Regions from separate parts of the Geodermatophilus sp. URMC 65 genome, predicted to be linked through region 2. Evidence: riboswitches for the same ligand, from Rfam matches in the RefSeq annotation. Region 2 holds a riboswitch; the other holds the start of a gene.
The links. A riboswitch is a leader RNA that binds a small molecule or an ion and turns the genes downstream of it on or off. The one in region 2 is predicted to bind S-adenosylmethionine.
Positions count from the first base shown of each region.

Region 1 (15,463 bases), 2.6 Mb from region 2:
GCGACGCCGACCTCGCGGTGCTCGCCGGACCGCTCGAGGCCTACGCCGCCTACGCCTCCGCGGTGCGCGAGGAGTACGGGCACCTCTCCGACGCCGAGTTCACCGCCGGCCGCACCGCCGTCCTCGAGCACCTGCTGGCGCTGCCGGCGCTGTACCGGCTGCCGGCCGTCGCCGCCGAGTGGACGCCGCGGGCGCGGGCCAACCTCGCCGCCGAGCTCAGCCTGCTACGGCGCCGCGCCTCTTCTTGAGCCGCAGCCCCGCCCCCATCAGCCGGGCGAGCAGCTCCCGCCCGCCGACCGGCTCGGCACCGGCGGCCACCGCCACGTCGTAGAGCTCGTCGGGCACGTCGTAGTGGTCGCCCTGGAACGCCCGCCGCGGGATGCCGAGCTCCGTGGCGACGAAGGCGTGCAGCTCGTCGTAGGAGACGTCGCTGACCAGGTGCGACCAGCGCCGTCCGCGCCACGGCCACACCGGGGGGTCGATCAGCACCGCCACGGCGACAGTCTGCCCGCACCGTTACCGTCCTGCGGGTGAGCGAGGAGATCCGCTGGGGCGTCGTCGGGCCGGGCCGCATCGCCGAGAACGTGATGACGGACTTCGCGCACGTGCCGGGCGCCCGGCCGGTCGCGGTCGCCTCCCGGTCGGCACAGCGCGCGGCGGCGTTCGCCGAGCGGCACGGGCTCGAGCGGGCGCACGGCTCCTACGCCGACGTCCTGGCCGATCCGGACGTCGACGTGCTGTACGTGGCCACGCCGCACCCCCAGCACCACGCGGTCGCCCTCGCCGCGATCGACGCGGGCAAGGCGCTGCTGGTCGAGAAGACCTTCACGGCCACGACCGAGGGCGCGCGCGAGGTGGTCGAGCGGGCCCGGGAGCGCGGGGTCTTCGTCATGGAGGCGATGTGGACGCGGTTCCAGCCGGTCGTCGTCCGGCTGCGGGAGCTGGTGGCCGACGGCGCGATCGGCGAGGTCCGCTCGGTGCAGGCCGACCTCGGCGTCGCCCGCGAGTACGACCCCGCCGACCGGCTGTTCGCCCACGAGCTCGGCGGCGGCGCGCTGCTCGACGTCGGCGTCTACGTCGTCTCCTTCGCCCAGATGGTGCTCGGCGACCCGGACACGGTCACCGCGACCGGTTCGCTGTTCCCCACCGGCGTCGACGCCGAGGCCGCGCTGCTGCTGGGGTACGCCGACGGCCGGTCGGCCACGCTGACGGCCTCGCTGCGGTACCCGACGCCCGGGCAGGCGCGGGTGCTCGGCACCGCCGGCTGGATCGACGTCCTGCCCCGCTTCCACCACCCGCGCACCATCGTGCTGCACCGCGCCGGCGCCGATCCGGAGGAGATCACGCTGCCGCCGTCGGGCACCGGCTACAGCCACGAGCTCGCCGAGGTGACCGAGTGCCTGCGGGCCGGGCGGACCGAGAGCGCCGTGATGCCGCTGGCCGACACCCTCGCCGTCCAGTCGGTGCTCGGCCGGGCCGCCGACCAGCTCGGCGTGGCGTTCCGGGAGGACCCGCAGGTCCTCGGCTGAGCCACTCCGCGGGGTGCGAACCGCTACGCCGCGTCCCAGGCCCGGCCGGAGGCCTGGTCGGCGGTGGGCACGCGGGTCGGCGTCCGGCCCGTGCGGCGCACCGCCTCGGCGAAGACCACGGCGTCGGTGACGGCCGCACCCCCGGGGTCGTTGTTGAAGTACACGAGGACGTCGGAGTCGCCGTGGGTCTCCGACAGCCGCTCGGCCCACGCCTGCAGCGTCTCCGGGCGGTAGGCCCAGCCCTCGGCCCCGGTGTGCAGGCGCAGGTACCCCCAGTCGGCGGTGCGCCACAGCGGCGCGACCGGCCGCTCGGCCCGGTCGGCCCAGCACAGCGCCGCGCCGTAGCGCTCGAGCAGCGCGCGGACCTCGTCGGTCCACCACGACTCGTGCCGCGGCTCGACGGCGACGCGCACGCCGGCCGGGAACTGCGCGAGGCACTCGCGCAGCAGGTCGGCGTCGGCCTTCAGCGTGGGCGGCAGCTGCAGGAGGACGGCGTCGAGCCGGTCGCCGAGGCCGGCCATCCGGTCCACCAGCCGGGCGACCGGCTCCTCGGGGTCGCGCAACCGCTTGACGTGGGTGAGGAACCGGCTGGCCTTGACCGCCCACCGGTAGTCGGCGGGCGTCCGCTCCCGCCAGGCCTGGAAGGTGGTCCGCTCGGGCAGCCGGTAGAAGGCGTTGTTGCTCTCGACGGTGGCGAAGTGCTCCGCGTGGTGCTCCAGCCACAGCCGCTGTGGCAGCTTCGGCGGGTAGAAGCGGCCGCGCCAGTCGCGGTACTGCCAGCCCGACGTCCCGATGACCACCGCCACGGCAGCCGCCTACCCGCCCCGGCCGCCGCCGACGCGGGCCCACCGCGCCCCCGGATTGGGGGGCTCCGCTCCCCCTCCGCTCGGCTGCCGGGAGCGTCGCTGCACGACGACCGTGACCCCCACGAGACCGGCCCACGGTGGTGTGGGCGCGGCGCGACTGCGGAGTAGGCGATGACCAGGACACGACCGACCCAGCACGGCGGTCGCGGGGGTGGGCACGGAGCTGCGGTTCCCCCCGCGTCGCGAGCGTCCCGATCCCCCAAGCAGCGGCTGATCGCCGGCGGCCTGGCCGCCGTCACGGCCACCGGTGCGCTGGTGACCTTCGGGAGCCTGGCCCAGGCGGGCACTCCACCGACGGGGCCCGGCAACATCGAGATCTTCAACAAGCGCAGCATGGTCGCCCTCGAGGGCTACGTCGCCCAGGCCGGGCAGGAGGCCACGGTCGAGGTGCTCCGCGGGGGCCAGACGATCGGCATCGGCGTGGGGACGCTGGACGCCACCGGCTTCCTCGAGTTCAACCACCCCGGGGGCGAGTGCTGGATCGGGGTGACCCCCACCATCAAGCCCGGTGACGAGGTCAAGGTCTCCTTCAGCGGGGAGGCCTTCACGGACTCCGCGATCACGGCCTCCCCCACGGTCACCGAGGTCGTCGGCAGCGGCTTCACCGCGACCCAGAACCTCCCGACCGACCCGGAGAACCGGGTGCGCGGAACCGGGACGGTCACGATCAAGGGCACCTACGACCCCGCGGACCCGTGGTTCGACCCGACCCGGTTCAACATCGAGACGGTCAACCCGGAGAACGACGACGACAAGACCCCGCCCGGCGAGGACCCGGGCCTGTCCGACAACCGGGCGATGGGCATCAGCCTGGTCCCGGACGCCGAACACCCCAACGGCGAGCCCGGCCTGTGGGATGCCACCGCCACGGCCGACCCGGCGACCGGCACCATCGAGGGCACCTACACCCTCTTCACCAAGGCCGACTACGACCGCGTGCTCGAGGGTGACCACGTCTTCGCGGCCTGGATGGCGGGCGAGGAGCCGGCGCTCGGCCTGACCCAGAACGAGTTCGAGGAGATCCCCGGCCCGGGGATGGGCGGGTGCCCGCCGAGCCCCGACGGTCAGGCGCCGACGGCGCCGACGACGGCCCAGCTGTCGTCCGCCACGGGCTCGACCTCGGTGCAGGTCGCCTGGGAGACCCCGGCACAGCCCGCCGACGGCTCGCCGGTCAGCGGCTACCGGGTCGCCGCGATCGGTGGCGCCCACGCCGAGCAGGAGGTCGCCGAGCGGACCGGCGGGACCAGCGTCTCCCTCGACGGCCTGGAGGCCGGTGCCACCTACGAGATCAGGATCGAGGCCTACAACGGCCGCTGGTCGGCGGCGCAGTCGCTCGGCACGGTGGTCGTCGGCTCCGGCTCCGGGGGCACCACGCCGCCGGACGGCGGGACCGACCCGGGCACGGACCCGACGGCGACCCCGGTGGCCCCTGCCGGACTGACCGCCACGAGCGCATCGCTCGACAGCGCCGACGTGAGCTGGACCGCCACCGCCGGTGCGACCGGCTACACGGTGACCGCGACCTCGGCCGACGCGGCCGCCGCGGTGCCCGCCCCGGTCACGGTCGCGGCCCCGGGCACCACGGCCACGCTCACGGGTCTGACCTCCGGGGCGACATACACGGTGTCGGTGACCGCCGCGAACGCCAACGGTGAGGGCCCGGCCGCCACGGCCACGGTCTCGACCCTGAGGGCGGTGGCCCCCGCGGCGTTCAACCTGACCCGGGTCATCCCCGGTCACGAGAGCATCACCGCGGAGTGGACGGCGGCGGCGGCCGGCAACCCGGCCAGCCCGGTGTCCGGCTACGACCTGGTCGCGACCCCGGCCGATGGTCAGGCCGCGGTCACCCTCGCGGCGACCGGCACCGCCGGCACCGTGAGCGGGCTCCGGAACGGCGTGGAGTACGCGCTCACCGTCGTCGCCAGGAGCGGCGGCGAGGCCACCACGTCGACGGTGCCGGCGACCGTCGACAACACGGTCACGCCGACCGACGTCGTCACGGTCACCCGGGCGCAGTACCGAGCTGACCGGCGCGAGTACCGGATCTCGGGCACCGCGCAGGACACGACGGCGAACCGGGTGCACCTCCGGCTCGGCGACGTCACGGGCTCCGGTACGACCATCCAGCTCAACGTCCCGGTCGCGGCTGACGGCACCTGGACGGTCGACCTCCGCAACGGCCCCACCCTGCCGACCAACAACCGGTTCAACGTCACCTCCGATTCCGGCGCCAAGACGGTCGCCGTGATGACGCGGACGCGCTGAACCGGCGTCGGGAGCTCCCCGACACCCGCACGACCCGAGGGCCCGTCCCCGCACACGCGGGGGCGGGCCCTCGGTGTGCACGCGTGACCGCGCCACCGCGCGGGCACACCGACCCGCGTGACCGACCTCCCCCCGACCGTCTTCGTCCTCTTCGGCGCCACGGGCGACCTGTCCCGCCGGATGGTGCTGCCGGCCTTCTTCGAGCTCGCCCAGCGCGGCCTGCTGCCGGAGGACTGGCGGCTGGTCGGCAACGGCCGCGGCGACGTCTCGCACGTGGACTTCGCCGACCTGGTGCACGACGCGCTCACCGAGTTCGGCCCGAGCCCCGACCAGGGCCCGTGGGAGGAGTTCGCCGCGCGGCTGCGCTTCGCCGGCGGCGGCTTCGAGGAGTCCGACCCGGGCAGCCTGCTCGGCGTCCTCGGCGAGGCGCGCGAGGAGCTGGGCGGCGACCCGCAGCTGGTGCACTACCTCGCCGTCCCACCGTCGGCCTTCGAGAAGCTGACCCGGGCACTGGGGCAGCACGGGCTGACCGAGGGCGCACGGGTCGTCTACGAGAAGCCCTACGGCACCTCGCCGGAGAGCTTCCACGAACTCGACGACCTGGTGCACTCCGTGCTCGACGAGGACCAGGTCTTCCGGATCGACCACTTCCTGGGCAAGGAGGGCACCCAGGACCTGCACGTGCTGCGCTTCGCCAACGGCCTGTTCGAGCACGCCTGGCACCGCGATCACGTGGCGCAGGTGCAGGTCGACGTCCCCGAGGACCTCGACGTCGCCCAGCGCGCGGAGTTCTACGACGCCACCGGCGCCGCCCTCGACATGCTGGTAACCCACCTGTTCCAGGTCGCCGCCGAGGTCGCGATGGAGCCGCCGGCCAGCTTCGACCCCGCCGACCTGCAGCAGGCCCGCGAGAGCGTGCTCGCCGCCTTCCGGCCCCTGGACCCCGACGAGGTCGTGCTCGGCCAGTTCGACGGCTACACCGACATCGAGGGCGTCGCCGCCGACTCGCAGACCGACACCTACGTCGCCGCCCGGCTGTGGGTCGACACCGACCGGTGGCACGGCGTCCCCTTCGTGCTCCGGACCGGCAAGCGGATGGCCGTCAGCGAGCAGCGGGTGAGCCTGCTGCTGCGCCGTCCCGACGGGCCGGTCACCGACGTCCCCGGCCACGGCAACGTGCTGTCCCTGTCCCTGTCGGGGTCGGGTGCGGTGGACCTGCAGGTCGTCGCCAAGGAGCCCGGCCCCGATCTCTCCCTCGCCACCGCGACGGCCACGCTGGAGCTGGCCGACGTCCCCGGGGGGACGCCCCTGCCGCCCTACGTGTCCCTGCTGCACGACGTGCTCGTCGGCGACCGGTCGCTGTTCACCAGCAGCGAGGGCCTGGCCAACGCGTGGCGGGCGTTCGCCCCGCTGCAGCAGCGACCCCCGCGGGTGCACCGCTACGCGCCCGGCTCCTGGGGCCCCGCGGAGGCCGAGGCGCTGGCCGACCCCGCCGGCTGGCTGCTCGGCGACGGACGCCGGGACTGACGCCCGCGGCGGGGCTGTGCTGGGGTGGTCGCGTGCCCGATGCGCCCGCCCGCTTCAAGGACCTGTGCCTCGACGCCCGCGACCACCAGGCGATCGCGGACTGGTGGTGCGCCGCCCTCGGCTACGTCCGCCGTCCCTCGGCCGAGCCGCGGGACCCGGCGTGGCCGGTACCGATCGAGGACCCCGCCGGTGTGGGCCCGCTGATCTGGGTGAACCCCGTGTCCGAACCCAAGACGGTCAAGAATCGCGTGCACCTGGACGTCGTCGGGGACACCGCCGCCCTGCTGGTGGCCGGTGCGACGCTGCTGCGGGTGCGCGACGGCGAGATCGACTGGGACGTGCTCGCCGACCCCGAGGGCAACGAGTTCTGCTGCTTCGCACCGGAGGACTGACGGAGGACCCCGTCCCTCCCCCGCGAGCTCGGGACGGGGCCGACACGGGAACGCCGACAGGGGCGGCCCGCTCGCGAGCGGACCGCCCCTGCAGGTGACGGACTGGAACGGCCCCGTCCCGGGCCCCGCCCCGAGCTAGCGAGGGGTGGGGAGGACGGGGCCCTTCATCAGAAGTCCATGCCGCCCATGCCGCCGTCGCCGCCCGGCATGGCCGGGGCGGCCTTCTCCGGCTTGTCGGCGATGACGGCCTCGGTGGTGAGGAAGAGCGCCGCGATGGAGGCGGCGTTCTGCAGCGCCGAGCGGGTCACCTTGGCGGGGTCGATGATCCCGCTGGCGACCAGGTCCACGTACTCGCCGGAGGCGGCGTTGAGGCCCCAGCCGGTGTCGGAGTTGCGGACCTTCTCCGCCACGACGCCGCCCTCGAGGCCGGCGTTGACGGCGATCTGCTTCAGCGGCGCCTCGAGCGCGACGCGCACGATGTTGGCACCGGTCGCCTCGTCACCCTCGAGCTCGAGCTTGTCGAACGCGACAGCGGTGGCCTGCGCCAGGGCGACGCCACCACCGGCGACGATGCCCTCCTCGACGGCGGCCTTCGCGTTGCGGACGGCGTCCTCGATGCGGTGCTTGCGCTCCTTGAGCTCGACCTCGGTCGCGGCGCCGGCCTTGATGACGGCGACGCCACCGGCCAGCTTGGCCAGGCGCTCCTGCAGCTTCTCGCGGTCGTAGTCGGAGTCCGACTTCTCGATCTCGGCACGGATCTGGTTCACCCGGCCGGCGATCTGGTCGCTGTCACCGGCGCCCTCGACGATCGTCGTCTCGTCCTTGGTGACGACGACCTTGCGGGCGCGGCCCAGCAGGGAGACGTCGGCGGTGTCGAGCTTGAGGCCGACCTCCTCGCTGATGACCTGGCCACCGGTGAGGATGGCGATGTCGGCGAGCATGGCCTTGCGGCGGTCACCGAAGCCGGGGGCCTTGACGGCGACCGACTTGAAGGTGCCACGGATCTTGTTCACGACCAGGGTCGCCAGGGCCTCGCCCTCGACGTCCTCGGCGATGATGGCCAGCGGCTTGCCCGACTGCATGACCTTCTCCAGCAGCGGGAGCAGGTCCTTGACCGAGCTGATCTTGGAGTTGACGACGAGCACGTACGGGTCGTCGAGGACGGCCTCCATGCGCTCGGCGTCGGTGACGAAGTACGGCGAGATGTAGCCCTTGTCGAAGCGCATGCCCTCGGTGAGCTCGAGCTCGAGGCCGAAGGTGTTGCTCTCCTCGACGGTGATGACGCCTTCCTTGCCGACCTTGTCCATCGCCTCGGCGATGAGCTCACCGATGGCGGTGTCGGCGGCGGAGATCGACGCGGTGGCGGCGATCTGCTCCTTGGTCTCGACGTCCTTGGCGGTCGAGAGGAGGTACTCGGTGACCGACTCGACGGCCTTCTCGATGCCCTTCTTCAGGGCCATCGGGTTGGCGCCGGCGGCGACGTTGCGCAGACCCTCGCGGACGAGCGCCTGGGCGAGCACGGTGGCGGTGGTGGTGCCGTCACCCGCGACGTCATCGGTCTTCTTCGCGACCTCCTTGACGAGCTCGGCGCCGATCTTCTCCCACGGGTCCTCGAGCTCGATCTCCTTGGCGATGCTCACACCATCGTTGGTGATGGTGGGGGCGCCCCACTTCTTCTCGAGGACGACGTTGCGGCCCTTCGGGCCGAGGGTCACCTTGACGGCGTCGGCGAGGGTGTTCATGCCCCGCTCGAGGCCGCGGCGAGCCTCTTCCTCGAAGGCGATCATCTTGGCCATGTGGTGATGTCCTCCATGCATGGATCGCTGCACGGCCGGGACCGGCGCCCGCGACGGACGACACCGGCGGCACGGGCACTCCGTCGGCCCGCACACCAGTGCCTCACCGTTCCGACCTGATTGGCACTCGGCACTGTCGAGTGCCAATCGCGAGTCTGGCACTCGACCCTGCCGAGTGCAAGAACGGGGTCGCCGGGTCAGCTGTTCCCGGCCGTCAGCGGCCTCCGGACACCTCGGCGGTCGGCACGGGCCCCGGCTCGCTCACGGTCGTGGAGCCCCCGGGACCGCGGGCCGCCGCGGCTGCCCACACCCGGAGCACCAGTGACGGGGACAGCCGCATCAGCCGCCACATCACCCGTGCCTGACGCGGCGCGACGATGACCGCCCGGTTGCGGTCGACACCGCGGAGGACGTCGGCGGCCAGGGCGTCGGCGCTGTACAGCCGTCCACCGCTGAACCGGGTGATGAGGGCACGGGTGTCGACCCCCTCGAGGCTGGGGACCCGTGGCAGGTCGGCAGGCATCCCCTTGTCCAGGATCGGCGTGTCCACCCCGCCGGGGCAGACCACGCTCACCCGGATCCCCCGGGCGGCGCCCTCTGCCCGCAGGCTCAGCGACAGCCCGACGACCGCCCACTTCGTCGTCGCGTACGGAGCGGAGCCGGGCGACGGCAGGAGGCCGGCCAGCGACGCGGTGTTGACGATGTGGCCGTGTCCCTGCCGCACCATCAGGGGATAGGCGGCCTGCACCCCGTGGACGACCCCCCGCAGGTTGACGTCGACGGCCCGGTCCCAGTGCGCCGGGCTCAGCTCCTCCACCCGACCGCCGATCCCGATGCCGGCGTTGTTGAACAGCAGGTCGAGCCGGCCGTGCCGCTCCGCGGTGCCGGTGACGAGCGAGGCGACCGCGTCCGCCTCGCGTACGTCGACAGCGGCAGCCGTGGCCGCGCCGGGCCCGACGGCACACAGCCGTTCCGCGGCCTCTTCGGCCGCGGCACCGTCGACGTCGGCGAGGACCACCCGGTCCCCGCGGCGCACCAGCGCCGCGCCCAGGGCTCGTCCGATCCCGGACGCACCACCCGTGACGATCGCGACGCGTGACATGGCCACCCTCCCCGCCCCATCCGGTGCCCGACGGGCGGAGCCTCCCGCACCCCGGGGACCAGGACCACGACCTCCGGTCCGCGAGCCCGCCGGCACCTGTCCCGGCGGCGTGGCGGGTCGCGCCGTGTCACCGCACGCGGCGAGGCGTGACCGGGCCGGGACACGGCGGAGGCCCGGCCCCCGCGTGGGGACCGGGCCTCCGGCGAGCTCAGGTCAGGCGGTGCGCACGGCGTCGGCCTGCGGACCCTTCTCGCCCTGGACGACCTCGAAGGTGACCCGCTGGCCCTCGTCGAGGCTCTTGTAGCCGTCCATCTGGATGGCCGAGTAGTGGACGAAGACGTCCTGGCCGCCGTCGACGGCGATGAAGCCGAAGCCCTTCTCGGCGTTGAACCACTTCACGGTGCCCTGTGCCACGTGCGCTCCCACGTTTCGTGCCTGCGGACGGCCTCCCACCGACCAGGGAGGCCGGGTCGAGCTCTTCCGCCCGCAGAACACGAACGTGGAACCGAACCGCGGCAGAACGTACAGCACGAAACACGTGGTGAGAGCAGACTCACGCACACGGGACACCTGATCGGGGGGCACCGGGCTGCCGGAACCCGGGATCGCCCACCCTGACGAGTCAGCCGATGAGACCCGCCGTCCGGACCGAGGACAGGGACGGCGCGACCCGGTGGGTCGGCCCGACGACCGGCTCCAGCGGGTCGAGGGTCTTCAGCCCCTCGCCGGTGTTGAGGATGACCGTCTCCTTCGCCGGGTCCAGCCGGCCGTCCTCGACCAGCCGGCGCAGCACCGCGGTGGTGACGCCGCCGGCCGTCTCGGCGAAGACGCCGGTGGTGCGGGCCAGGTCGCGGATGCCCTGCACGATCTGGGCGTCGTCCACCCGGCCGACGGCGCCGCCGGTGCGCCGGATGGCGTCGAGGGCGTAGGGGCCGTCGGCGGGGTTGCCGATGTTCAGGGACTTGGCGATCCCGGTCGGCTTGACCGGCTTGACGACGTCCCAGCCGTTGTCGAAGGCGGTGGCGATGGGGTCGCAGCCGGCGGACTGGGCGCCGAAGACCGTCCACTCGGTGGCCTCGACGATGCCGGCCGCGGTCAGCTCGCGGAACGCCTTGTCCACCTTGGTGAGCAGCGAGCCCGACGCCATAGGGATGACGACCTGGGCCGGGATCCGCCAGCCGAGCTGCTCGGCGATCTCGTAGCCCATCGTCTTGGAGCCCTCGGCGTAGTACGGCCGCACGTTCTGGTTGACGAAGGCGGTGTCCTCGAACTCGTCGGTCTCGGCGAGCTCGCTGGTCAGCCGGTTGACGTCGTCGTAGGAGCCGTCGACGGCGACCAGCGTCTGCCCGTAGACCGCCGACTGCACGACCTTGCCCGGCTCGAGGTCCGACGGGATGAAGACGAAGGAGGGCAGGCCGACGCGGGCGGCGTGCGCGGCCACCGAGTTGGCCAGGTTGCCGGTCGAGGCGGCGGCGATCTTGCTGTAGCCCAGCCTCTTGGCGGCGGTGGCGGCCAGGCTGACCACGCGGTCCTTGAAGGAGTGGGTGGGGTTGGCCGAGTCGTCCTTGACCCACAGCCCGCCGGTGAGGCCCAGCTCGGCGGCCAGCCGGTCAGCGCGCACGAGGGGCGTCATGCCCGGGTCGAGGGTGACGCGGTCGGCCGGGTCCTGGCCCACCGGGAGCAGCGCGGCGTAGCGCCAGATGTTCTGCGGACCGGCCTCGATCTGCTCACGGGTGACCGCCCGCATCAGCTCGGGGTCGTAGTCGACCTCCAGCGGGCCGAAGCACTCGGCGCAGGCGTGCTCGGCGATCAGGTCGAAGGTGGCGCCGCAGTTGCGACAGACGAGCCCGCGGGCCGGGGACGGCGGGACGGGGCCACCCGCGCTGGAGTCGGCCTGCAGAGAACCGGGAGCGGTCAGGGTCATGCGACGACTACCTCCTCATCTTCCCCGCGTCGGGCCGTCGAGCCGCGCGGGACGGAATTGGCACCCTTCCGCTGCGCGGACGCGCGGTGCGGCGGTTGCCGGGGCTTCGTCGGGCCGTGTCCCTCTGCCCCTCTGGATGAGTGGAACGCCCTGGACTCTACCCACGTCGTGGGTGGCGCAGTGCGCCGGGCCAGGATGGGCAGGTGAGCACGCGCGTCGTCTACACCGACCTCGACGGCACGATGGTCGGCCCACGCGGCTCCTTCTGGCACACCGAGGGACGTGAGCTGACCGCCGAGCCGGCGGCCACCCTGCTGGAGCTGCACCGCGCCGGCGTGGCACTCGTGCTGGTCAGCGGCCGCACCTTCGAGCAGGTGGTGGAGGCGGCCCGGATCTTCGCCGCCGACGGCGCCATCGCGGAGCTGGGCGCCACGATCAGCTGGGACGCCGCCCGGCAGACCCACCGGCTGACCGGCGCGCTGCCCGAGGAGTACGCGGGGCGCGCGCCGATGGCGGTGATGGCCGAGCTCGGGGTGGTCGACGCCCTGGTCGCCCAGCACCCCGGGCAGGTCGAGTGGCATGCGCCGTGGCACGCCACCCACCAGACCGACGCCCTGCTGCGCGGCCGCCTCGACCCGACGGCGGTGGACGCCTGGCTCGCCGAGCGGGGGCTGGGCTGGCTGACCCTCAAGGACAACGGGGCGCTGCCGCGCACGGCCCGCACGACGCTGGCGCCCGCCGAGGCGCCGGCGCGGATCTACCACCTGATGCCGCGCGGGATCACGAAGGGGGCGGCGATCGCCTGGGACCTTGAGCGGCGCGGGCTGACCCCGGCCGAGGCGGTGGCCATCGGCGACAGCGTCAGCGACCTGGAGATGGCGCCCGCGGTCGGCCGGCTGTGGATCACCGCGAACGGGGCCACCGTCGACGGCATGGCCGACCTGCTGGCCGCCGTCCCCAACGTGTCGGTGACCGACGCCCCCATGGGGGAGGGCTGGGCCCAGGCGGTCCGCGCGTCGCTGTGAGAGGGATCGATGTCGCGCCGAGTGGGCCCCGGAGGGGTCCGCGCAGGCGTGACGCAGCGGCTCGACGCCACCGGGGAACGGCACCTGGCCGCGGTGTCGCCCGGTAGGGCGACGATCAGGACGTGACGTCGCGGCGGGAGAAGTGCCGGAAGCCCAGAGCCGTGAACACCGCCGCGTAGAGCAGCGACTGGACGACGCCGCGGAACAGGTCGCCGGAGTCGACGGGGGTCTGCAGCAGGTCGGTCCAGGCGAACTCCTCCGCGGTCGGGAAGAAGTCGCGGATGGACCCCAGCTGCTCGACCTGGTCGAGGATCGCGAAGACGAACATCGTGAACACCGCGCCGCCGACCGCGGCCAGCGGCGCGTCGGTCACGGTGGACAGCCAGAACGCCAGCGTGCCGACGACGAGCAGGTGGACGGCGAGGTAGCCGACCATCCCGGCCAGGCGCAGCAGCCCCTCGCCCTGGCCCAGCGTGACGCCGACCGGCGTCTGGACGGCGTCGAAGCCGAACGCGATGCCGCCGGCGAGCAGCGCGGTGAGCACGAGGGTGACCAGCGCGCCCACCGACAGCACGAGCGCGGCCAGCCACTTCTGCCGGAGCAGCCGCATCCGCGGCACCGGGGTGGCCAGGGTGTAGCGCAGCGACCCCCACTGGGCCTCGGCGGCCACGGTGTCGCCGAAGAACAGCGCGTAGACGACGACCAGGAAGAAGCTCGTCGTCGCGAACAGCACGAACAGCGTGAAGTTCAGCCCGCTGGCGGTGGCGACGTCGACGAGGTTGATCCGGCTGTTCTCCTCGGCCTCCTCGGTGCCGCCCAGTTGGAGGGCGGCGATGAGGATCAGCGGCAGCGCCACCATCAGCACCAGGACGCCGAGGGTGCGCCGGCGCTTGAACTGCCGGCGCAGCTCGACCGACAGCCGCAGCGTGCGCCCGGGCCGGTAGCCCGCGACCGCCCCGGTCGGCTGGACGTGAGCAGCGGTGCTCATGGCCCCTCCCCCACCAGTGCCAGGAACGCGTCCTCGAGCCGGCGGCGCGGCGTGAACGCGTCCACCGCGATGCCGGCCGCCACCAGCGCCTGCAGCGCCGGCGCGCGGCCGGTGCCGTCGAGGTCGGCGACCAGCCCCTCGTCGGTGCGCTCCACCGTCACCCCGGGCAGTCCGGTGAGGACCGCGGCCGCCCGCTCGGTGTCGGCGTCGTCGGCCAGGCCGACCAGCACCGACCCGCCGGCGCCGACGATCTCCTCGACCGTGCCCTGGGCGATCTTCTGCCCCTTGGCCATGACGACGACGTGGCTGCAGGTCTGCTCGATCTCGCTGAGCAGGTGGCTGGAGACGATCACCGTGCGGCCGGTCGCGGCGTAGGAGCGCAGCACCTCGCGCATGGCGTGGATCTGGGGCGGGTCCAGCCCGTTGGTCGGCTCGTCGAGCACCAGCAGGTCGGGCAGGCCCAGCATCGCCTGCGCGATCGCGACCCGCTGGCGCATGCCCTGGCTGTAGCGGCGCACCGGCCGGTCGATCGCGGCCCCGAGGCCGGCGACCTCGATGGCCTCCGCCATGTGCGCGTCCTCGGCGGGGCGGCCGGTGGCGGCCCAGTACAGCCGCAGGTTGTCGCGGCCGGACAGGTGCGGCATCAGCCCGGTGCCCTCGACGAACGACCCCAGCCGGGACAGCACCGGCGCGCCCGGGCGGATCTCGTGGCCGAAGACGGTGATCCGTCCCTCGGTCGGCCGGATCAGCCCCATGAGCATGCGCAGCGACGTCGTCTTGCCAGCGCCGTTGGGGCCGAGCAGGCCGAGGACCTGGCCGCGACGCACCTCGAAGGAGAGGTCGCGGACGGCGACGAAGCCGTCCTTGTAGGCCTTGGAGACGCCGGTGAGGCGCAGCGGTACCTCCTCGCCGTCGGGCTCGACCACGGAGACCCGCCGGCGGCGCCGTCGTCCCCACAGCAGCGCGGCCAGCCAGCCGAGCAGGCCCAGCGCCGCCACGACGCCGAGCAGCACCCACCAGCGGGAGGTGCCGTCGGCGGCCTCGGTGCGCCCGTCGACCTCCGGGACGGCGAGGGCGGCGGCGTCCCCGCCCCCGGCCAGCGCGACGGAGTAGACGGCCGCCTCGGCCGGCAGCGCGAAGGCCTGGTCGGTCGAGGAGACCACCACGCGCATCGTGTGCCCGGCCTCGAAGCGGTGCACGATCCCCGGCAGCGTCACGCCCACCCGCGTCGGCGCGGTCGGGTCCGCGGACAGGCCGGTGAGCGCCAGCGGCGCGACCAGGCCCGCCGGCAGCGTCGCCGTCCCGTCGGGGGCGACGTCGTAGAGCTTGGCGAACAGGGTCGCCGAGCCGCCCGGCGCGGCGACGTCGAGGTCGATCGTCGAGGCGCCGACGACCTCCACCGCCTCGTCCAGCGGCTCGCTCTCGAAGGCGGCGAACTGGCCGGGGATCTCGAACGACGTGCCGGACAGCGCCGAGGCCAGCGAGCCCAGCCCCGGGACGACGGTGATCGCGGCCGGCGTCCCCCCGGCGGGCGTGACGACCGGCTGCAGCGGCCCGTCGACCGCGATCGCCTCGCGCTGCGCGGGCTCGGTGCCGGCCAGGCCCGGGTACGCCGGTGCGGTCACGGTGCGGTTGCCGCCCTGCACGGTGCCGACGGTCGCGGTCACGCCGGTCGGCGCGGGGAACTCGAAGCCGGTGCCCGGGTCCTCGCCGCGGCCCCGCAGGTGCCAGTCGAACCAGCCGGCGACCTGCTCGCGCAGCTGCTCGGTGGTGCGCTCGGAGGCCTGGGCGTCGTGGCCGCCGGCGTACCAGACCACCTTCACCGGGGTGCCGTCGGCGGCGATCCCCCGGGCGTTGGCGTCGGCCTGGCCGAGGCCGAACAGCGAGTCCTGGGTGCCCTGCACCAGCAGGGTGGGGGCGTCGATCCGGTCGAGCACGGTGGCCGGGCTGCTGCGGTCGAGGACGGCGGCTATCTCGGGGGTGAGGGTGCCGGTGGAGGCCGCGGACTGGTAGGCCGCACACACCTCGGGCGTGAAGCGGCCGCAGGTC
Region 1 is NZ_CP199954.1:1,937,627-1,953,089, forward strand. It holds gene ACWIX7_RS09395 (HD domain-containing protein) at 1-248, shown strand, start outside; gene ACWIX7_RS09400 (DUF4031 domain-containing protein) at 217-495, opposite strand; gene ACWIX7_RS09405 (Gfo/Idh/MocA family protein) at 531-1,529, shown strand; gene ACWIX7_RS09410 (DUF72 domain-containing protein) at 1,553-2,335, opposite strand; gene ACWIX7_RS09415 (fibronectin type III domain-containing protein) at 2,507-4,660, shown strand; gene ACWIX7_RS09420 (glucose-6-phosphate dehydrogenase) at 4,778-6,187, shown strand; gene ACWIX7_RS09425 (VOC family protein) at 6,220-6,579, shown strand; gene groL (chaperonin GroEL) at 6,747-8,375, opposite strand; gene ACWIX7_RS09435 (SDR family NAD(P)-dependent oxidoreductase) at 8,590-9,477, opposite strand; gene ACWIX7_RS09440 (cold-shock protein) at 9,691-9,891, opposite strand; gene thrC (threonine synthase) at 10,100-11,401, opposite strand; SAM riboswitch class I at 11,414-11,544, opposite strand; gene ACWIX7_RS09450 (HAD family hydrolase) at 11,605-12,426, shown strand; gene ACWIX7_RS09455 (ABC transporter permease) at 12,542-13,414, opposite strand; gene ACWIX7_RS09460 (alpha/beta fold hydrolase) at 13,411-15,463, opposite strand, start outside.
Region 1: linked by a shared signal. The riboswitch ahead of thrC (threonine synthase) and the one ahead of ACWIX7_RS24620 (putative leader peptide) in region 2 are both predicted to bind S-adenosylmethionine.

Region 2 (15,463 bases):
ACCCTGGAGGGTGGCCGGACGGTGGGCGTTAGACGAGGACGCGAGCGTCTCCGTGCGCGGGGACCGTGCGGCTCTCGCTACCTCCAGCGGTTGATGAACTCCACCGTCGCGGTGTCGACGTCCTCGGGGTTCGATGCGCTCAGGAAGTGCCGGCCGCCCTCGGCGACGCGGGGCTCGGCGGCGGGGCTGTTGACGAACAGCGTGATCTCGTCCTCGGCATTGGCCACGGAGTAGACCGGGTCTGCAGTGCCGTGCATCCACAGGACCGGGCACCGCACGCTGTCCAGTCGGCCGTGCAGGCCGTCGCGGTCACGCAGGTTGATGCTGCTGGTGCGAAGACGCTCCCGTCCTGCATCGCAGGCGTAGTTCTCCTGGTGTGCTGTGTGCCAGAACGTGCGCTCGTCGGGTGGCACGTCCTCGCCGAGGCCCTCGTGGAGGACGGCGTCCACGAGCTCGGTCGGGATCACCCAGTCGTCTCCGACGCTCGCGGCGAGTGCGTCGATGGCCGGCGTGCAGAAGGCGATCCCGTCCCAGCACCCCAGGTCTCGGCTGCGCTGGCTCTCGGAGTCCATCGAGGTGCCGAGCGGGATGATGCCCCTCACGGTGTGGGGGTCGAGCATGGCCATGCGGGCCGCCATCCATCCGCCTTGTGACGTGCCCAGGACGAACGCCTCGGGGATGCCGAGCGCGTCGAGGACCTGCAGGTTGGCGACGGCCGAGTCCCAGTAGGTGAACTGCTGGTACGAGGCGCGGGTCCGGCCGTGGCCGTATGGCTCGAGAGCGAGCACGTTGACCGCGGCGGCGAGCTGCTCGTCCGCGGACTGGGGCCGGAACAGCTCGGCAGAGGTGCTGAACGAGTTGACCATGACGAGCGTCGGGAGGGAGGCGTCGTACGCCCGGCCGAACCTGTAGCCGATGGTGGAGGTGCCGAGATGGGGCACCGTGACCGTTTCCGCGTTCAGATCTCCCCGGTGTCAGCAACTGGCGCACGGCGGGTCGGTCGGAGCCGCGGTGGGCCCGGCAAGCCTGACCTCGCCCTCGTCACCGGTCAACCTCTCGAACCGCGCAGCCGACCCGGGGTGGCAGACCCTCAGACGAGGACGCGGCGTCCGGAGCGGGTGTCGGCGGCCTCGGCGGCCAGCAGGATCCGGCGGGCCGGGCGGTAGCGGCCCTCGCGGAGGCTGCGGGCCTTGTCGGGGTCGACCCGCGCCAGCTCGGCGTTCGAGGCGAGGTTGTGCGCGTTGTCGGCCAGCTTGACCAGTCGGCCGAGCGGGTGCGCCGCGGCCCGCCGGATCAGGCCGGCGATGTAGGGCTCGCCCGGGCGCCGGGTGACCGCGTCGATCGCCTCGACGACGACCTCCGGGACACCGAGGGCGCGGAGCCGGTCGAGGTCGTAGCGGCGGGCGGGGTCGGGGTGGTCGCGGGTGTCCTCGACGATGTCGTGCAGCGCGCCGGCCATCTCGGCGTGCGGGCCATGGGGGCGCAGGGCCTCGGCGATCGGCCGCAGGTGGGCGAGGTAGTAGTCGCGGCCCTGCTTGTCGACCTGGCCCTGGTGCGCGTGCAGCGCCAGCAGGTGCGCGTCAGGAACGGTGAACCCCACGCTCCGAGGCTAGGCGCTGGGTACGACGCCGGCGCCACGGTCGCCGTCACCGGCCGCCGCGAGGACCGCCTCGAGCAGGCGCTGGTGGGGTACCCGGCCGACCGCGCCGCGCAGGTCCCCGGCGGCACCAGCGCGTCGACCGGGCAGCCGCACGTGTGGCCGAGCCGCCCGTGTCCGCCTGCGCCGAGCGACGGGTCTCAGTCCACGACCACCTCGTCGTGCACGCGCATGCGCTCACCGACGAACCCGCCGACGGCGGTGACGAGCGAGACGGCGATCAGCAGGGTCGCGGGCACCCACGGGTCGTCGCCGATGCCGCTGGTCAGGGCGGTCGCGACGAAGGGGAGGAACCCGCTGAGCGCGCCGGCGATGTTGTAGGCCAGTGCCACCCCGCTGTAGCGGTAACGGGCGGGGAACAGTTCGGCCAGCAGGGCCCCGGTGACGGCGTACGCCACGGAGAGCGCGGCGATCCCGACCGAGATGGCGAGCACGACGGCAGCGGGTGAGCGCGTCGTCAGCAGGGCGAAGACCGGTAGCGCCAGGACCGCGCTGGCCAGGCCGCCCCAGAACGTCACCCGTCCCGGGCCGAGCCGGTCGGCTATCCGGCCGAACAGGACGATGACGCCGATCTCGACCACGGCGGCCACCAGCGTGGCGTTCACCATGAGGGTGCGGGACAGGCCGAGGGTGTCCACGCCGTAGCTGATCGCGAACGTGGTCAGCACGTAGAACCCGCCGACGCCGAGGAACGCCGCCGCGATGGCGACGAGCAGGCGGCCCCAGGCGTGGGTGAAGACCTCCCCGGCCGGGATCTTCGGCCGGTCGGCCTCCTGCGCGAGCATCTGGTCGAAGACCGGTGACTCCTCGACGCGGCGGCGGATGTAGAAGGCGATGACGAGCAGGGGGAAGGCCGCGAGGAAGGGCAGCCGCCACCCCCACGAGTCGAAGCTCTCGGCCGGCAGCAGCAGCACGAGCGCGAAGGCGCCCGAGGACATCAGCGTGCCCACCGGCGAGCCGAGCTGGGGGAGGGCGGCGTAGCGGCCGCGCTGGTCCGGCGGGGCGTGCTCGACGGCGAGGGTCACCGCACCGCCCCACTCCCCGCCGACGGCCACGCCCTGCGCGAGGCGCAGCAGCACGAGCAGGGCCGGCGCGGCGACGCCGATGGCCGCGAAGTCGGGCAGCAGGCCGATCAGCCCGGTCGCCACGCCGATCATCACCACCGTGATCAGCAGCGCGGGTCGGCGCCCGATGCGGTCGCCCACCGCTCCGAAGACGACCGCCCCCACCGGGCGGGCGACGAAGCCGACGCCGAAGGTGGCGAAGGCCGCCAGCGTCGCCGCAGTGGGGTCCAGCGTGCTGAAGTAGAGCCGGTTGAAGACGAGGGCGGCGGCGGTGCCGAAGAGGAAGTAGTCGTACCACTCGAGGGCCGTGCCGACGAAGGCCGCGAAGGCGACGCGGCGGGCGTCCTGGGGGCTGACGTGAGCCGGCGCGCCGGCGGCGGCGGAGGTCCTCGTCGTGCCAGGTGACGAGGCGGTCGGGTCACTCATGCCTGCGCTCCCTCGGAGTGGGGGTGGGTGCGGGGAGGTCCCGGCCCGTGAACAGGCCGGTGTCGTGCACGGGCGCCCCGGCGAGCAGCGTCGCCAGGACGCCGATGGCGCCGATCCGGTCGGCATCGACGCGGAGCGGGTCGTCGTCCAGCAGCACCAGGTCGGCGAGCTTGCCGCGGGTGAGGCTGCCGCGGGTCCGCTCGTCGTGGCTGGCCCAGGCCTCGTCCAGGGTGTAGGCCCGCAGCGCCTGGGCGGCGCTCACGCGCTCGTCCGCCCCGATCAGGGCCCCGCCGGACGACAGGCGCTCGACCATGGACTGCATGCCGAGCAGCGGGGCACCGGGGGCGACCGGCCGGTCGGAGCTGCCGGGCACCCGCAGTCCGGCGTGCAGGAACGAGCGGTGCCGGTAGAGCCAGTCCACGCGCCGGGGCCCCACCGCGGCGGCCATGGTGTCCCCGATCGCGTACAGGAAGCGCGGCTGCGGGACGGGTACCACGCCCAGCTCTGCGAAGCGGGCGAGCTGGTCGGGACGGACCAGGCCGGCGTGCTCGACGCGATGGCGGACGTCGGCGCGCGGGTGCACCCGGGTGGCCTCGGCGAACGCGTCCAGCGCCAGCTCCACGGCGTCGTCGCCGATGGCGTGCGCGGCCACCCGCCACCCGGCGCGGTGCGCGTCGACCACGAGGCGGCGCATGACGTCCGGGTCGTCCTGGAACACCGCGGTCCCGTGGTCGCAGAAGGGCTCGGACAGCGCGGCCGTGCGCCCGATCAACGACCCGTCCAGCCAGATCTTCATGGGTCCCAGCCGCAGCCGGTCGTCGCCGAATCCGGTGCGCAGCCCGAGGTCGAGCCCCACGTCGATACCGTCGGCGGGGTGCGCCCGGAGGCGGTGCAGGGTGTCGCCGGCGACCATCAGCTCGACGCGGGTGCGCAGCAGCCCCCGGTCCCGGGCTACCAGGTAGGCGGCCGCCTCCACCGGCGTGCGGCCGAGCAGGCCCAGGCCGATGCCGGCCTCGACGACGTGGGTCAGCCCCTCCGCGGCGTAGACCTCGCTCGCCCGGCCGAGCGCCGTGGCGACCTCCTCCACCGGGTACGGCTTCACCAGGTCGTCGACGAGCGCCTGAGCGCGCTCCTGGAGCAGCCCCGTGGGCTCGCCGGACCCGTCACGGACGACGACGCCGCCCTCCGGCTGCTCCGTGCGGCCGTCCAGGACACCGCAGCGTCGCAGCACCTCGCTGCTCACCACGCTCATGTGGCCCGAGCGGTGCTTCAACCACACCGGGCGGCCACCGCCGGCCCGGTCCAGCAGGGAGCGGTCGGGGTGGGCGCCCATGACCGTGTCGTCGTAGCCGGAGCCGACGACCCACGCGTCCGCGGGGAGGCGTTCGGCGTCCCGGGCCACGGCGTCCTCGACGCCGGCCAGGCTGCTGGTGACGGACAGGTCGATCTCGCCCAGCGACTGGCCGAACCAGGCCATGTGGTTGTGCGCGTCCCCGAAGCCGGGGACCACCACGGCACCCTGGCCCTCGACGACCGTCCGGGCGGGCAGGTCCACGACCTCCTCGTCCAGGCCCACGACCCGGCCGCCGAGGACGCCGATCGCCGACGCCGTGGGACGGGCGTCGTCGACGGTGTGCACGCGGACGTCCCGCAGCAGCATGTCCAGCACGGTCGCTCCGTTCAGGCCAGGTGGTGCAGGCGGGTGAGGGGCAGGTCGGACACGCGGTGCACGGGCACGGGACGCCCGTCCACGAGGACGGGACCCGGCTCCGTCGGCACGGCGACCGCGGGCAGGGCGGTGTTGGCGACCATGTCCGCGCTCGTCAGGCCCCGGCTCGCCCGGATGGCGGCGTAGCGCACGCCCTCGGGCAGCGCTCTGCGCGCGTCGGCGTCCGCGAGGCACTGCTCGGAGACGAACACCCGCGAGAGCCGGCGTGGCGCGGCCCCGAGGCCACCGAAGTACGGCCGCAGCACGCGCGGCTGGGTCAGCCGGGTGGAGCCCGAGCCGGACCCCGAGGTCCCCCACGCGACGAAGCCGGACTTGAGGACCAGCTCCGGCGCGGTGCCGAAGGTGGCCGGGTGCCACAGCACGACGTCCGCGAGCCGCCCCGGCGTCAGGGATCCCACTTCGTGCGCCATGCCGTGGGCGATGGCCGGGTTGACGGTGATCTTGGCCAGGTAGCGGAGCACCCGCTCGTTGTTGACGTGCTCCGGCCCGGCCTGACCGGCCAGGTGCGCCTGCACGTGGGCCAGCTGCCAGGTGCGCCGGGCGGTCTCCGCGATCCGGCCCATGCCCATCGAGTCGGAGTTCACGATGCTGATTGCGCCCAGGTCGTGCAGGGCGTTCTCCGCGGCGATGCCGTGCTCGCGCACGCGGCTGGTGGCGATGGAGACGTCGCTGTCGATGCCGCGGTGACCGCGGTGGACGGTCAGGGTCATGGGCAGCAGCTCGTCGACCGTCGCGACCGTCAGCGGGAGCGTCGGCGTGGTCGAGGAGGTCAGGACGTGGGCCTCGCCCACCACCTGCAGCAGGTCGGCGTGCCCACCACCGCCCTCGACGTGGTAGGCGTGCACCGTCCGGCCGCGGGTGGCCGACAGCGTGTCGGCCAGGGCGCCGGACTCGTTGAGGGTGTCCGTGTGCAGGGCCACGGGCAGGTCCACGTCGTCGGCCACGCCGAGGCAGGTGTCCACGATGCGCGGGGTCGCGCCCCAGTCCTCGTGGATCTTGAACCCCCCGGCCCCGGCGAGGGCGGCACGCTCGAGCAGCTCGGTGGACGAGGTGGATCCCCGGGCGAGGAAGGCCGCGTTGAGGGGGGTGTCGCGCCACCCCTCGATGAGCGTGTGCAGGTTCGTCGCGGGGTTGGCGCCGACGTCCCACACACCGCCGATGCCCATGCCCACCAGTGAGGTCACCCCGGCGGCCAGGGCCGCGGGGGCGATCTCGGGGCTGGACAGGTGCACGTGCGAGTCCACGACGCCCGGGGTGGCGAGGAGGCCCTCCCCGGTGATCATCGCCGTGTGGGAGTCGACCACCAGCTCGACGGCGTCGCTGGTGTCCGGGTTGCCGGCCCGGCCGACGCCGACGATGCGGCCGTCCTTGACGCCGATGCTGGTCTTGCGCACCCCGAGCAGCGGGTCGACGACCACGACGCCGAGCACCACCATGTCCAGGGCGCTGTCCCCGGGGGCGCGGTCGGTCACGAGCAGCCCGTCCCGGGCGGTCTTGCCGCAGCCGCCGAGCAGCTCGTCGCCGGGGTCGGTGTCGTCGGCCTCGATGCGCACCCACAGGTCGGTGTCGCCCAGGCGCAGCAGGTCACCGGTGGTGGGGCCGTAGAGGCCGGCGTAGCGGGCGTGGGAGATGCGGCTCACCGCTGACCCCCGCGGGCCACCACGGGCACGGTGGAGGTGGTGCCGGGCGGGAACTCCCGGCTGACCCCGGCCGGCAGGTCGAGCCGGAAACCACGCACCGCGTCGCGGTCGAACTCGACCGCCGGGTTGACCTCCTCCAGCGGGAAGTGCGAGGAGATCCACACGGAGCGGTCGCTGCGGTTGGTGACCTCGACGGTGCGCCGGAGCCGGCCCGGCGCCAGCTCGACGTCGCCGTCCTGCGCGAGGACGGCGCCCGGACCGGTCGGGTCGGCCGGGCCGAAGGGCTCGGGCACGTGCACCAGGGAGGTGCCGTGGGGGAACAGCGCCTCCACCTGCAGGCTGGGCACGGTGGTGGCGACCCCGGGGAGCACCTGGTCGACCGCGACCACGCTCCGGGCCCGCCGGACGACCTCCTGGAGCGGCAGCCCGTCCCAGGCCATCTCCAGGACCTCGTCGCAGACCAGGGCGATCGCCTCGGTCGCGCCCAGGCGCGCGCCCCGGGTCAGTCGCCGGCGGGCGAGTTCGGCGGCGTTGAAGAGCAGCAGGCGCTCCTGCTCGCGAGGGGTCAGGTGCACCGCGGCCTCCGGGGTCCGTGCGGTCGGTGGTGTCGAGCGCCACGGTGCTCCTGACCTCGGCGTTCGGCAATCCGCGGCGTGCGGCCGGTGTCCGCTCGCGGCCGCCGGTCGTGGTCCGCGGTGCGACCGGCGGACTCCTGAGGGCGCTGCCGGAGCCCCGCCTGTGGGCGATGTCGCAGGTCCGGCGTGTCGGTCGGGCCGGCCGGCTCAGTAGAGTCGACGGGCAACGCCATCCGGAGCGGCCGAGAGACCTGGCTCGACGACGCCGCAGCAACCCCCCGCCCCGGCGGACGAGGGTGCTACTGCCAGGACCGATGGAGGACGCGATGACAGGCCCAGCGCCCACGTGGGCCCGCCGGCACGTCGACCTGTGCCGCACCGCCGCGGCCCTGTGTCGCTGACCGCCCGGCCCTCGTCGCGGTAGCTGCCCCGCCGTCCGGGGCACACAGCCCCTGCTGGTCCGTCGCTCCCGCGCGGCCCGGACGTCGTCCGGACGTCGGTGCGCCCCTGCCCGGGGCTGCCGGTCGGCCGGCGCCGTCCGGAGACCGTTCCCGCCTGCTCACCCCTGAGGACAGCCCACCCGTGATAGATCTGCACGACGTCCGCAAGGTCTTCCCCGCCCGGAGGCGGTCCGGGGAGGTCGTCGCCGTCGACGGCATCACCCTGCACGTCGAGGCCGGCGAGTTCGCCGGCGTGGTCGGCCCCAGCGGGTCGGGCAAGAGCACGCTGGTGCGCTTGGTGAACCTGCTGGAGCGGCCCACGTCGGGGTCGGTGACCGTCGACGGCCGGGTGCTCACCGAGCTGCCGGACGACGAGGTGCGGCAGGCGCGCCGCTCCATCGGGATGGTCTTCCAGCACTTCGAGCTCCTGGACTCGCGGACCGCGGCCGGCAACGTCGAGCACCCGCTCGAGCTGGCCGGTGTCGGCCGGGCCGAGCGCCGCCGCCGGGCCACCGAGCTGCTGGAGCTGGTCGGGCTGGGGGAGCGCGCGGACGCGCACCCCGGGCAGCTCTCCGGCGGGCAGAAGCAGCGGGTGGCGATCGCCCGTGCGCTGGCCGGCCGCCCCACGGTGCTGCTCTGCGACGAGGCGACCTCCGCCCTCGACCAGGCCAGCACCACCGGCGTGCTGGAGCTCCTGCGCCGGGTGCGCTCCGAGTTCGGCCTGACCGTGCTGCTCATCACCCACGAGATGGCGGTCGTCAAGGCCGTGTGCGACAGCGCCGTCCTCCTCGAGCGGGGCCGCGTCGTGGACAGCGGCCGGCTCTCGGAGGTCCTGACCCGCGAGCACTCGCCGCTGAGCGACGCACTGCTGCCCGCGCCGCTCGCCGACGCCGGCGCCGGGCACGACGGCGTCCTCCTCCGGGTGACCGTCACCGACCGCACGCCCGAGACCGTCGTCCTGCAGACCCTGATCGGGCAGCTGGGGCTCGCGGTGGAGGTCGCCGGCGGTTCGGTCGAGACCGTCGCCGGGGGCCGCTACGGCCGGCTGCTGCTGCGGGCCACCGGCGACCTCAGCCGGCTGGACGGGGCGCTGCGCGGGCTGCGCGACGACGGCGTCCTCATCGAGGCGGTGCCCCGGGACACGGACGCCGTGGCGGCGACGGGAGCGGGCCGATGAGCGACTGGGCCCGCATCTGGCCGCAGTTGATGGAGGCGACCGGCGAGACGCTGTACATGGTCGGGGTCTCCGCCCTGCTCACCGTGCTGCTCGGCATCCCCCTCGGGATCCTGCTGACCGTCACCGCTCCGGGGGCGCTCGCCCCGCGACCGCTGCTGAACCGGTTCCTCGGGGTGGTCGTCAACCTCGGCCGCTCGCTGCCGTTCATCATCCTGCTGTTCCTGGTCGCGCCGGTCACCCGCGGCATCGTCGGGACGACCATCGGCTCGACGGCGGCCATCGTGCCGCTGACGATCGGCGCCGTCCCCTTCCTCGCCCGCCTGGTGGAGACCAGCCTCCGGGAGGTCGCCCCCGGGAAGGTCGAAGCGGCGATGGCCATGGGCGCGCGCCGCCGGGACGTCGTCCGCACCGTGCTGCTGCCCGAGGCGCGCCCCTCGCTCATCGCCGGGACCACGGTCACCGTCGTCGCGCTCATCAGCTACTCGGCGATGGCCGGCGCGGTCGGCGGTGGCGGGCTCGGCGACTTCGCCATCCGCTTCGGCTACCAGCAGTTCCGGACCGACATCACCCTGCTGACCGTCGTCCTGCTGCTCCTCGTCGTGCAGGCCCTGCAGTGGGCCGGCGACCACTGGGCGCGCCGGCTGGCGCACGTCTGACCACCCACCCCACCGACCCCCCGGTGGCCGGCCGGCCACCTCTCCCACCACGTCCGAGGAGGACCCCCGTCATGCGCTCCCGTCTCACCTCGCTCCTGGCCGCGTCCGCGGCGACCGCCCTCCTGGCCGCCTGCGGCGGCGGCGAGGCCGAGCTGTCCGCGGCCGACGAGCCGCTGCGGGTGGGCGCGTCCCCGGTGCCGCACGCCGAGATCCTGCGCTTCGTCGACGAGAACCTCGCCGCGGACGCCGGCCTGGACCTCGACATCGTCGAGTTCACCGACTACGTGCAGCCCAACGTCGCCCTGGACGACGGGTCCCTGGACGCGAACTACTTCCAGACCATCCCGTACCTGGAGGAGCAGGAGGCCAGCGCCGGGTACGACTTCACCCCGCTGGCGCCGGTGCACATCGAGCCCCTGGGCATCTACTCCCAGTCGCTTCCCGACCTCGCCGCCCTTCCCGACGGCGCGACCGTGGCGATCCCCAACGACCCCACCAACGCCGCCCGGGCCCTGCGGCTGCTGGAGGCCAACGGGCTGATGACCCTGGCCGACACCGGCGACGCGGCGCCCACGTCGCTGGACGTCCAGGACAACCCGAAGGACCTGCAGATCTCCGAGGTCGAGGCCGCGCAGGTGCCCCGGTCGCTGGCCGACGTCGACATCGCGGTGATCAACGGCAACTACGCCATCGAGGCCGACCTCGTGCCGGCCGAGGACGCCCTGGCGCTGGAGTCGGCCGAGGGCAACCCCAACGCCAACCTGCTGGTCGTGCGGACCGGGACCGAGGACGACGAGCGGATCCAGGAGCTCGAGGGGCTGCTGCACTCCGACCAGGTGCGTCAGTTCATCGAGGACACCTACGAGGGCGCGGTCATCCCCGCCTTCTGACGGTCGCCGGGCAGGGGGCCGACCGGGGGTCCCGGCCGGCCCCCTGCCGCGTGCGGTGCCGGTCGTGGTCCGCGCGGCGGGTCGGGCGCGAGTAGCGCCGCACGCGGTGGGAACTGAGGAGGCCGGGCCTCCCGGCCCCGTCAGCTCCGGGCTCCAGTCCCGCGTCGGCAGGAGGACACGTGCGCACGCTGCTCACCAACTTCCGGAACTTCGCCTTCTCCGGCAGTCTCATCGACCTGGCCGTGGGCCTGGCGATCGGGGCGGCGTTCGCGACGGTGGTCGACTCACTGGTGGGCGACGTCATCCTGCCGCTCGTCGCAGCGATCTTCGGGCAGCCGAACTTCGACGCCCTCGTGCTGACGGTGAACGGCGCGGAGATCCGCTACGGGTCGTTCCTGACGGCGCTGGTCTCGTTCCTGCTGCTGGCCCTCACGATCATGCTCATCGTCCAGGCCATCCGGCGTGCCACCGGCCGGGAGACCGCCGGCGCGCAGGGCAGCCGGGAGTGCGACCACTGCAAGAGCTTCATCCCGGTGGACGCGTCGGTGTGCATGTTCTGCACCCGGGACGTCGACCCGATCGTCTCCTGAGCGGCCCCGCCGAGCCCGTCGCGGGCGGGGACGTGGTGCCCTGTCCGGGGCACACCCGCCGGCATAGCGTCCGGTTCGGCTCCCACGACCGCCGCCGGACCCGAGGAGGTGGACCCGGGGAGCGGGGGCGGCGGCACGTCGGGCACCCGCGGACACTGCCCGGCCCGGTCCCGGACGGCGGGAGGGAGCCGGGAGGTCAGGAGGCACGCCATGACCAGGACCCGCTCCGCTCGGCGTCAGGCGGTCGTGACCGCCGCGCTGCTGGTCCTCGCCGGAACGCCGACCGCGGCGGCCGGGGACGAGGCGGCCTCCCCGCGAGGTGATCCCGGGGTGGTGCTCAGCTGGAACGCCCTCGCCTGGCGCACCATCGGCGTCGAGGGGGAGCAGCCGCCGCCCGTGGCGCAGCTGTACCTCGGCCTGGTGTCGACGGCCGTGCACGACGCGGTCGTCACCGCCGAGGAGGCCGACGTCCCCACCGCCTCCGACGTGGCCGCGGCGACCGCGGCGCACGACGTCCTCGTGCACTGGTTCCCGGCGTCCCGGGCCGCCCTGGACGCCGATCTCGCCGCCTGGCTCGGCACCGTCCCGGACACCGCGGAGCGGCAGCGCGGCCTGCAGGTCGGCCGGGACGCCGCGGCGGAGCTCATCGCCGCCCGCGCCGACGACGGGCGGGACGCACCGATCACCCTCGACCGGCCCGCCGAGCCACCCCCCGGGATGTGGGTGCCCACCGGCAGCGGGGAGATGCTGGCCCCGTGGCTGGGCTTCACGGAGCCGCTCGTCGTCGAGTCGCCGGTGGAGTTCGCCACGGACGGGCCCGACCCCCTGGACAGCGAGGAGTACGCCGCGGACTTCGCCGAGGTGGCGGCGATGGGGTCCGCGACGAGCGCCGACCGGACGGCGGAGCAGACCGACCTGGCCCTGTTCTGGAGCGACAACCCGGTCCGGCAGTACCAGGACGCTCTGCGGGAGCGGGCGGCCCGCCACCCCATGGACATCGTGGACACGGCGCGGGTGTTCGCCGCCGTCAACACCGCTGGAGCCGACACGCAGATCACCTGCTGGCGGGTCAAGTACGACACCGCCTTCTGGCGCCCGGTCACCGCGATCCAGCAGGCCGACCGGGACGGCAACGACGCCACCGCGGCCGACCCGGCGTGGACCTCGCTGCGTGCGTCCCCGCCGTACCCGGACAACCCCAGCGGCCACGGCTGCGTCAGCTCGGCCGTCGCCGGGACGCTGGAGGAGATGTTCGGTCCCGGCCAGCTGGACATGGCGATCTACAGCACCGTCACGGACACCACCCGGGTCTACGACGACGCGGAGGCCTGGCTGGACGACGTCACGAACGCGCGGATCTGGCTGGGGATCCACTTCCGGGACGCGATGGACGACGCCCGGGAGATCGGTACCGGGGTCGCCGATGCGGTGGTCGACCGCGCGTTCCGGCCGGCGGACAGCTGAGGCGGGCGCGGTCAGCGCGTCCCGGGCGGCACGCCGTCAGGCCCTCCCGAGCCGCCGGCGGTGGCTTTCCGACACGGCGCCGGAGGGCCACACTCCCGGGAGCAGGGCGACGACACGCCGATCCAGGCCGACGATCGCGGGAGGGACCACGATGCCCGACCACCCGATGCTGGACCGCAGCAGGTATCTCGAGGGGGCGTTCGCGCCGGTCACGGAGGAGATCACCGCGTTCGACCTGCCGGTGACCGGGACCCTCCCGGCCGAGCTGCACGGGCGGTACCTGCGCAACGGGCCCAACCCCCTGGGCCTGGACGACCCGGTCCAGCACTGGTTCCTCGGTCCCGGCATGGTGCACGGGGTCCGGCTGCGGGACGGTCGGGCCGAGTGGTACCGCAACCGCTGGGTGCGCTCGAGGCAGGTGGCGGAGGCGCTGGGGGAGCGGTGGGCCGGGGGGCCGGTGCACGCCGGCATGGACTTCGCCGCGAACACCCACGTCATCGCGCACGCCGGGCGCACGCTCGCCACCGTCGAGGCCGGCGCGCTGCCGTACGAGCTCACCGACGAGCTGGACACCGTCGGTCCGTGCGACTTCGGCGGCACGCTGCCGGGCGGCTACGCCGCGCACACCAAGCTCGACCAGCGGACCGGGGACCTGCACGCCGTCGCCTACTACTGGGGATGGGACCACGTGCAGCACGTCGTCATCGGCCCCGACGGGCGGGTCAGCAGCACCACCGACGTCCCGGTCGCGGACGGGCCGATGATGCACGACTTCGCCCTGACCGAGCGCTACGTCGTCCTGCTCGACCTCCCGGTGACCTTCAGCATGGCCGCCGCGGCCACCGGCTCCTCGCTGCCCTACGGGTGGAACCCGGCGCACCAGGCCCGGGTCGGGCTGCTGCCCCGGGAGGGGACCACCCGCGAGGTCCGCTGGTTCGAGGTGGACCCCTGCTGGGTCTTCCACACGCTCAACGCCTACGACGACGGCGACCGGGTCGTCGTCGACCTCTGCCGCTACGAGGGCGCCTACGACCTGTCCGGCCTGTCCGGGCAGGGCTCGCTGACGCTGGACCGCTGGACCGTCGACCCCACCGCGGGCAGGGTCGGCCAGCAGCGCCTCGACGACCGCCCGCAGGAGCTGCCGCGCACCGACGAGCGGGTCGTCTCCCGGCCGTACCGCTACGGCTACAGCGCGGTGACCCGGGAGGTGAGCCGGTCCACCGTGCAGGTCGACGGCACCTTCGCGGACGACGCCTTCGCCGACGCGCTGCTCAAGCACGACCTGGCCACGGGCCGCGTCGAGGTGCACCGGTTCGGCCGGGACGCCACCGTGGGCGAGGCCGTGTTCGCGCCCTCGGCCCCCGACGCGGCCGAGGACGACGGCTACGTCCTGGCGTTCGTGCACGACCCCGAGCGGGGAGCCGCGGACCTGGTGGTCATCGCGGCCCAGGACTTCGCCGGCGGACCGGTCGCCCGCGTCCACCTGCCGGCGCGGGTCCCGCTCGGCTTCCACGGCAGCTGGATCGCCGACCGGTGAGCCGCCGTCCCCGGGGAGGGGCGACGGGGGCACCATCAGCGGTGTCGCCGACGAGCAGGGCCGGCGCTCGCAGCCGGGCGAGCCGGTACGGGAGGCGCGGCGATGGCGCGGAGTGACTTCCACGTGGCCCTGGCCAACGCACTGGACGTCGCCATGCCGCCGGAGGTGCCGCAGGAGTACGACATCGAGGCCGTGGTCGACCAGTGCATCGCACTGCTGGAGCGGGCGGGATGGCGCTTCACCCGGACGCGACCCTCCTCCGCGCCGCCCGCCCGTCGTCCGCCGCAACCGGTGTGACCCGGGCGCGCCGCGGCCGGCGGCCCGGGGGACCGCCGTGGACGTGTGTAGGCGAGGGAGGCCCCGCGGTCACCGACCGCGGGGCCTCCCTGGGAGCGAGCGTGGGGGAGGGGCACGGCGTGGCGTCGCCGTGCCCCTCCCGTCGCTCAGATCGCGCGGACGTTCTCCGCCTGCGGGCCCTTCTGGCCCTGGGTGACGTCGAACTCGACGCGCTGCGCCTCGTCCAGCGACCGGTAGCCGCTGCCGGTGATCGCCGAGTAGTGGCAGAAGACGTCGGCGCCGCCGCCGTCCTGCTCGATGAAGCCGAAGCCCTTCTCCGCGTTGAACCACTTCACAGTGCCCTGAGCCATGTCGTTCTCTTCTCCGTGCTGTCGTGTCAGGACCGACCGCTGTCGGTCCTGGGGCGCCGCACCGACCGGCAGGACCGAGAGGAACGTCAGGCAGAGACGACTGCGGACGTCCGAGAACGAAGCAGAGGCACAACGGCGACCGCACTCGACTGTACGGGCTGCCGCACCGGTGCGGGGCCGTGTCGGGCAACCGAGGCGGATCTCACCGGGGGGCGCGGTCCGCTGCCGCCGTGCCCGCCCGCGCAGGAGGCTGTCCCGATGGACATCACCACGGTCAACGACCGCCACCTCTACGAGGGCCGGGTCGTGGTGCAGGACCCGGCCGACCCGTCCCGCCACATCGACCTGCCGAGGAGGATCGTCCGCTTCGGCCCCGCCGGCTGGCTGACGGTGATCGCCGCCCTGGCCGAGGACGCCGAGATCGAGCTCTATCCGATCGGCCGCGTCCTGGCGGTCACCGACCTCCGCGAGGCCGGAGTGCCCGGCCACGCCCCGGGTACCGGTGCGTGACCACCGCCGTGACGATCCGGCGATGCCGGATCCGGGCACGACGACGAGCGACGGAGCAGCACTCCACCACCCTGGTGTGCACGCCGTGGTGGGCGCCGGGGGAGCGACCGGCCGGCGGCTCGTCGCCCATCTGCACGCGGCGGGGTACCGGGTGCGCGCGGTCACCCGTGACGGCCGCGACGTCGGCACGCCCGGCGTGGAGACGGCGGCGGCGGACGCCACCGACGGTGCGGCCCTGGCCGCGGCCTGCCGGGACGCGGCCGCCGTCTACCACTGCGTGATGCCCGTCCTCGCCCGCTGGACCGGCGAGTTCCCCGTGGTCACCGACGCCCTGGTCGACGCCGCCTCCCGCGCCGGCGCACGTCTGGTGTTCGCCGACGACACCTGGATGTACGGGCGGGTCGACGGGCCGATGACCGAGGACACCCCGTGGCGGCCGGTCGCCGCCTTGGGCGTGCTGC
Region 2 is NZ_CP199954.1:5,087,309-5,102,771, forward strand. It holds gene ACWIX7_RS24590 (alpha/beta fold hydrolase) at 78-941, opposite strand; gene ACWIX7_RS24595 (HD domain-containing protein) at 1,091-1,600, opposite strand; gene ACWIX7_RS24600 (MFS transporter) at 1,798-3,147, opposite strand; gene ACWIX7_RS24605 (amidohydrolase) at 3,140-4,807, opposite strand; gene ACWIX7_RS24610 (urease subunit alpha) at 4,828-6,516, opposite strand; gene ureA (urease subunit gamma) at 6,513-7,091, opposite strand; SAM riboswitch class I at 7,318-7,412, shown strand; gene ACWIX7_RS24620 (putative leader peptide) at 7,418-7,492, shown strand; gene ACWIX7_RS24625 (methionine ABC transporter ATP-binding protein) at 7,674-8,708, shown strand; gene ACWIX7_RS24630 (methionine ABC transporter permease) at 8,705-9,364, shown strand; gene ACWIX7_RS24635 (MetQ/NlpA family ABC transporter substrate-binding protein) at 9,436-10,254, shown strand; gene mscL (large conductance mechanosensitive channel protein MscL) at 10,434-10,844, shown strand; gene ACWIX7_RS24645 (vanadium-dependent haloperoxidase) at 11,055-12,308, shown strand; gene ACWIX7_RS24650 (carotenoid oxygenase family protein) at 12,460-13,845, shown strand; gene ACWIX7_RS24655 (hypothetical protein) at 13,948-14,142, shown strand; gene ACWIX7_RS24660 (cold-shock protein) at 14,289-14,492, opposite strand; gene ACWIX7_RS24665 (hypothetical protein) at 14,751-15,002, shown strand; gene ACWIX7_RS24670 (NAD-dependent epimerase/dehydratase family protein) at 15,079-15,463, shown strand, end outside.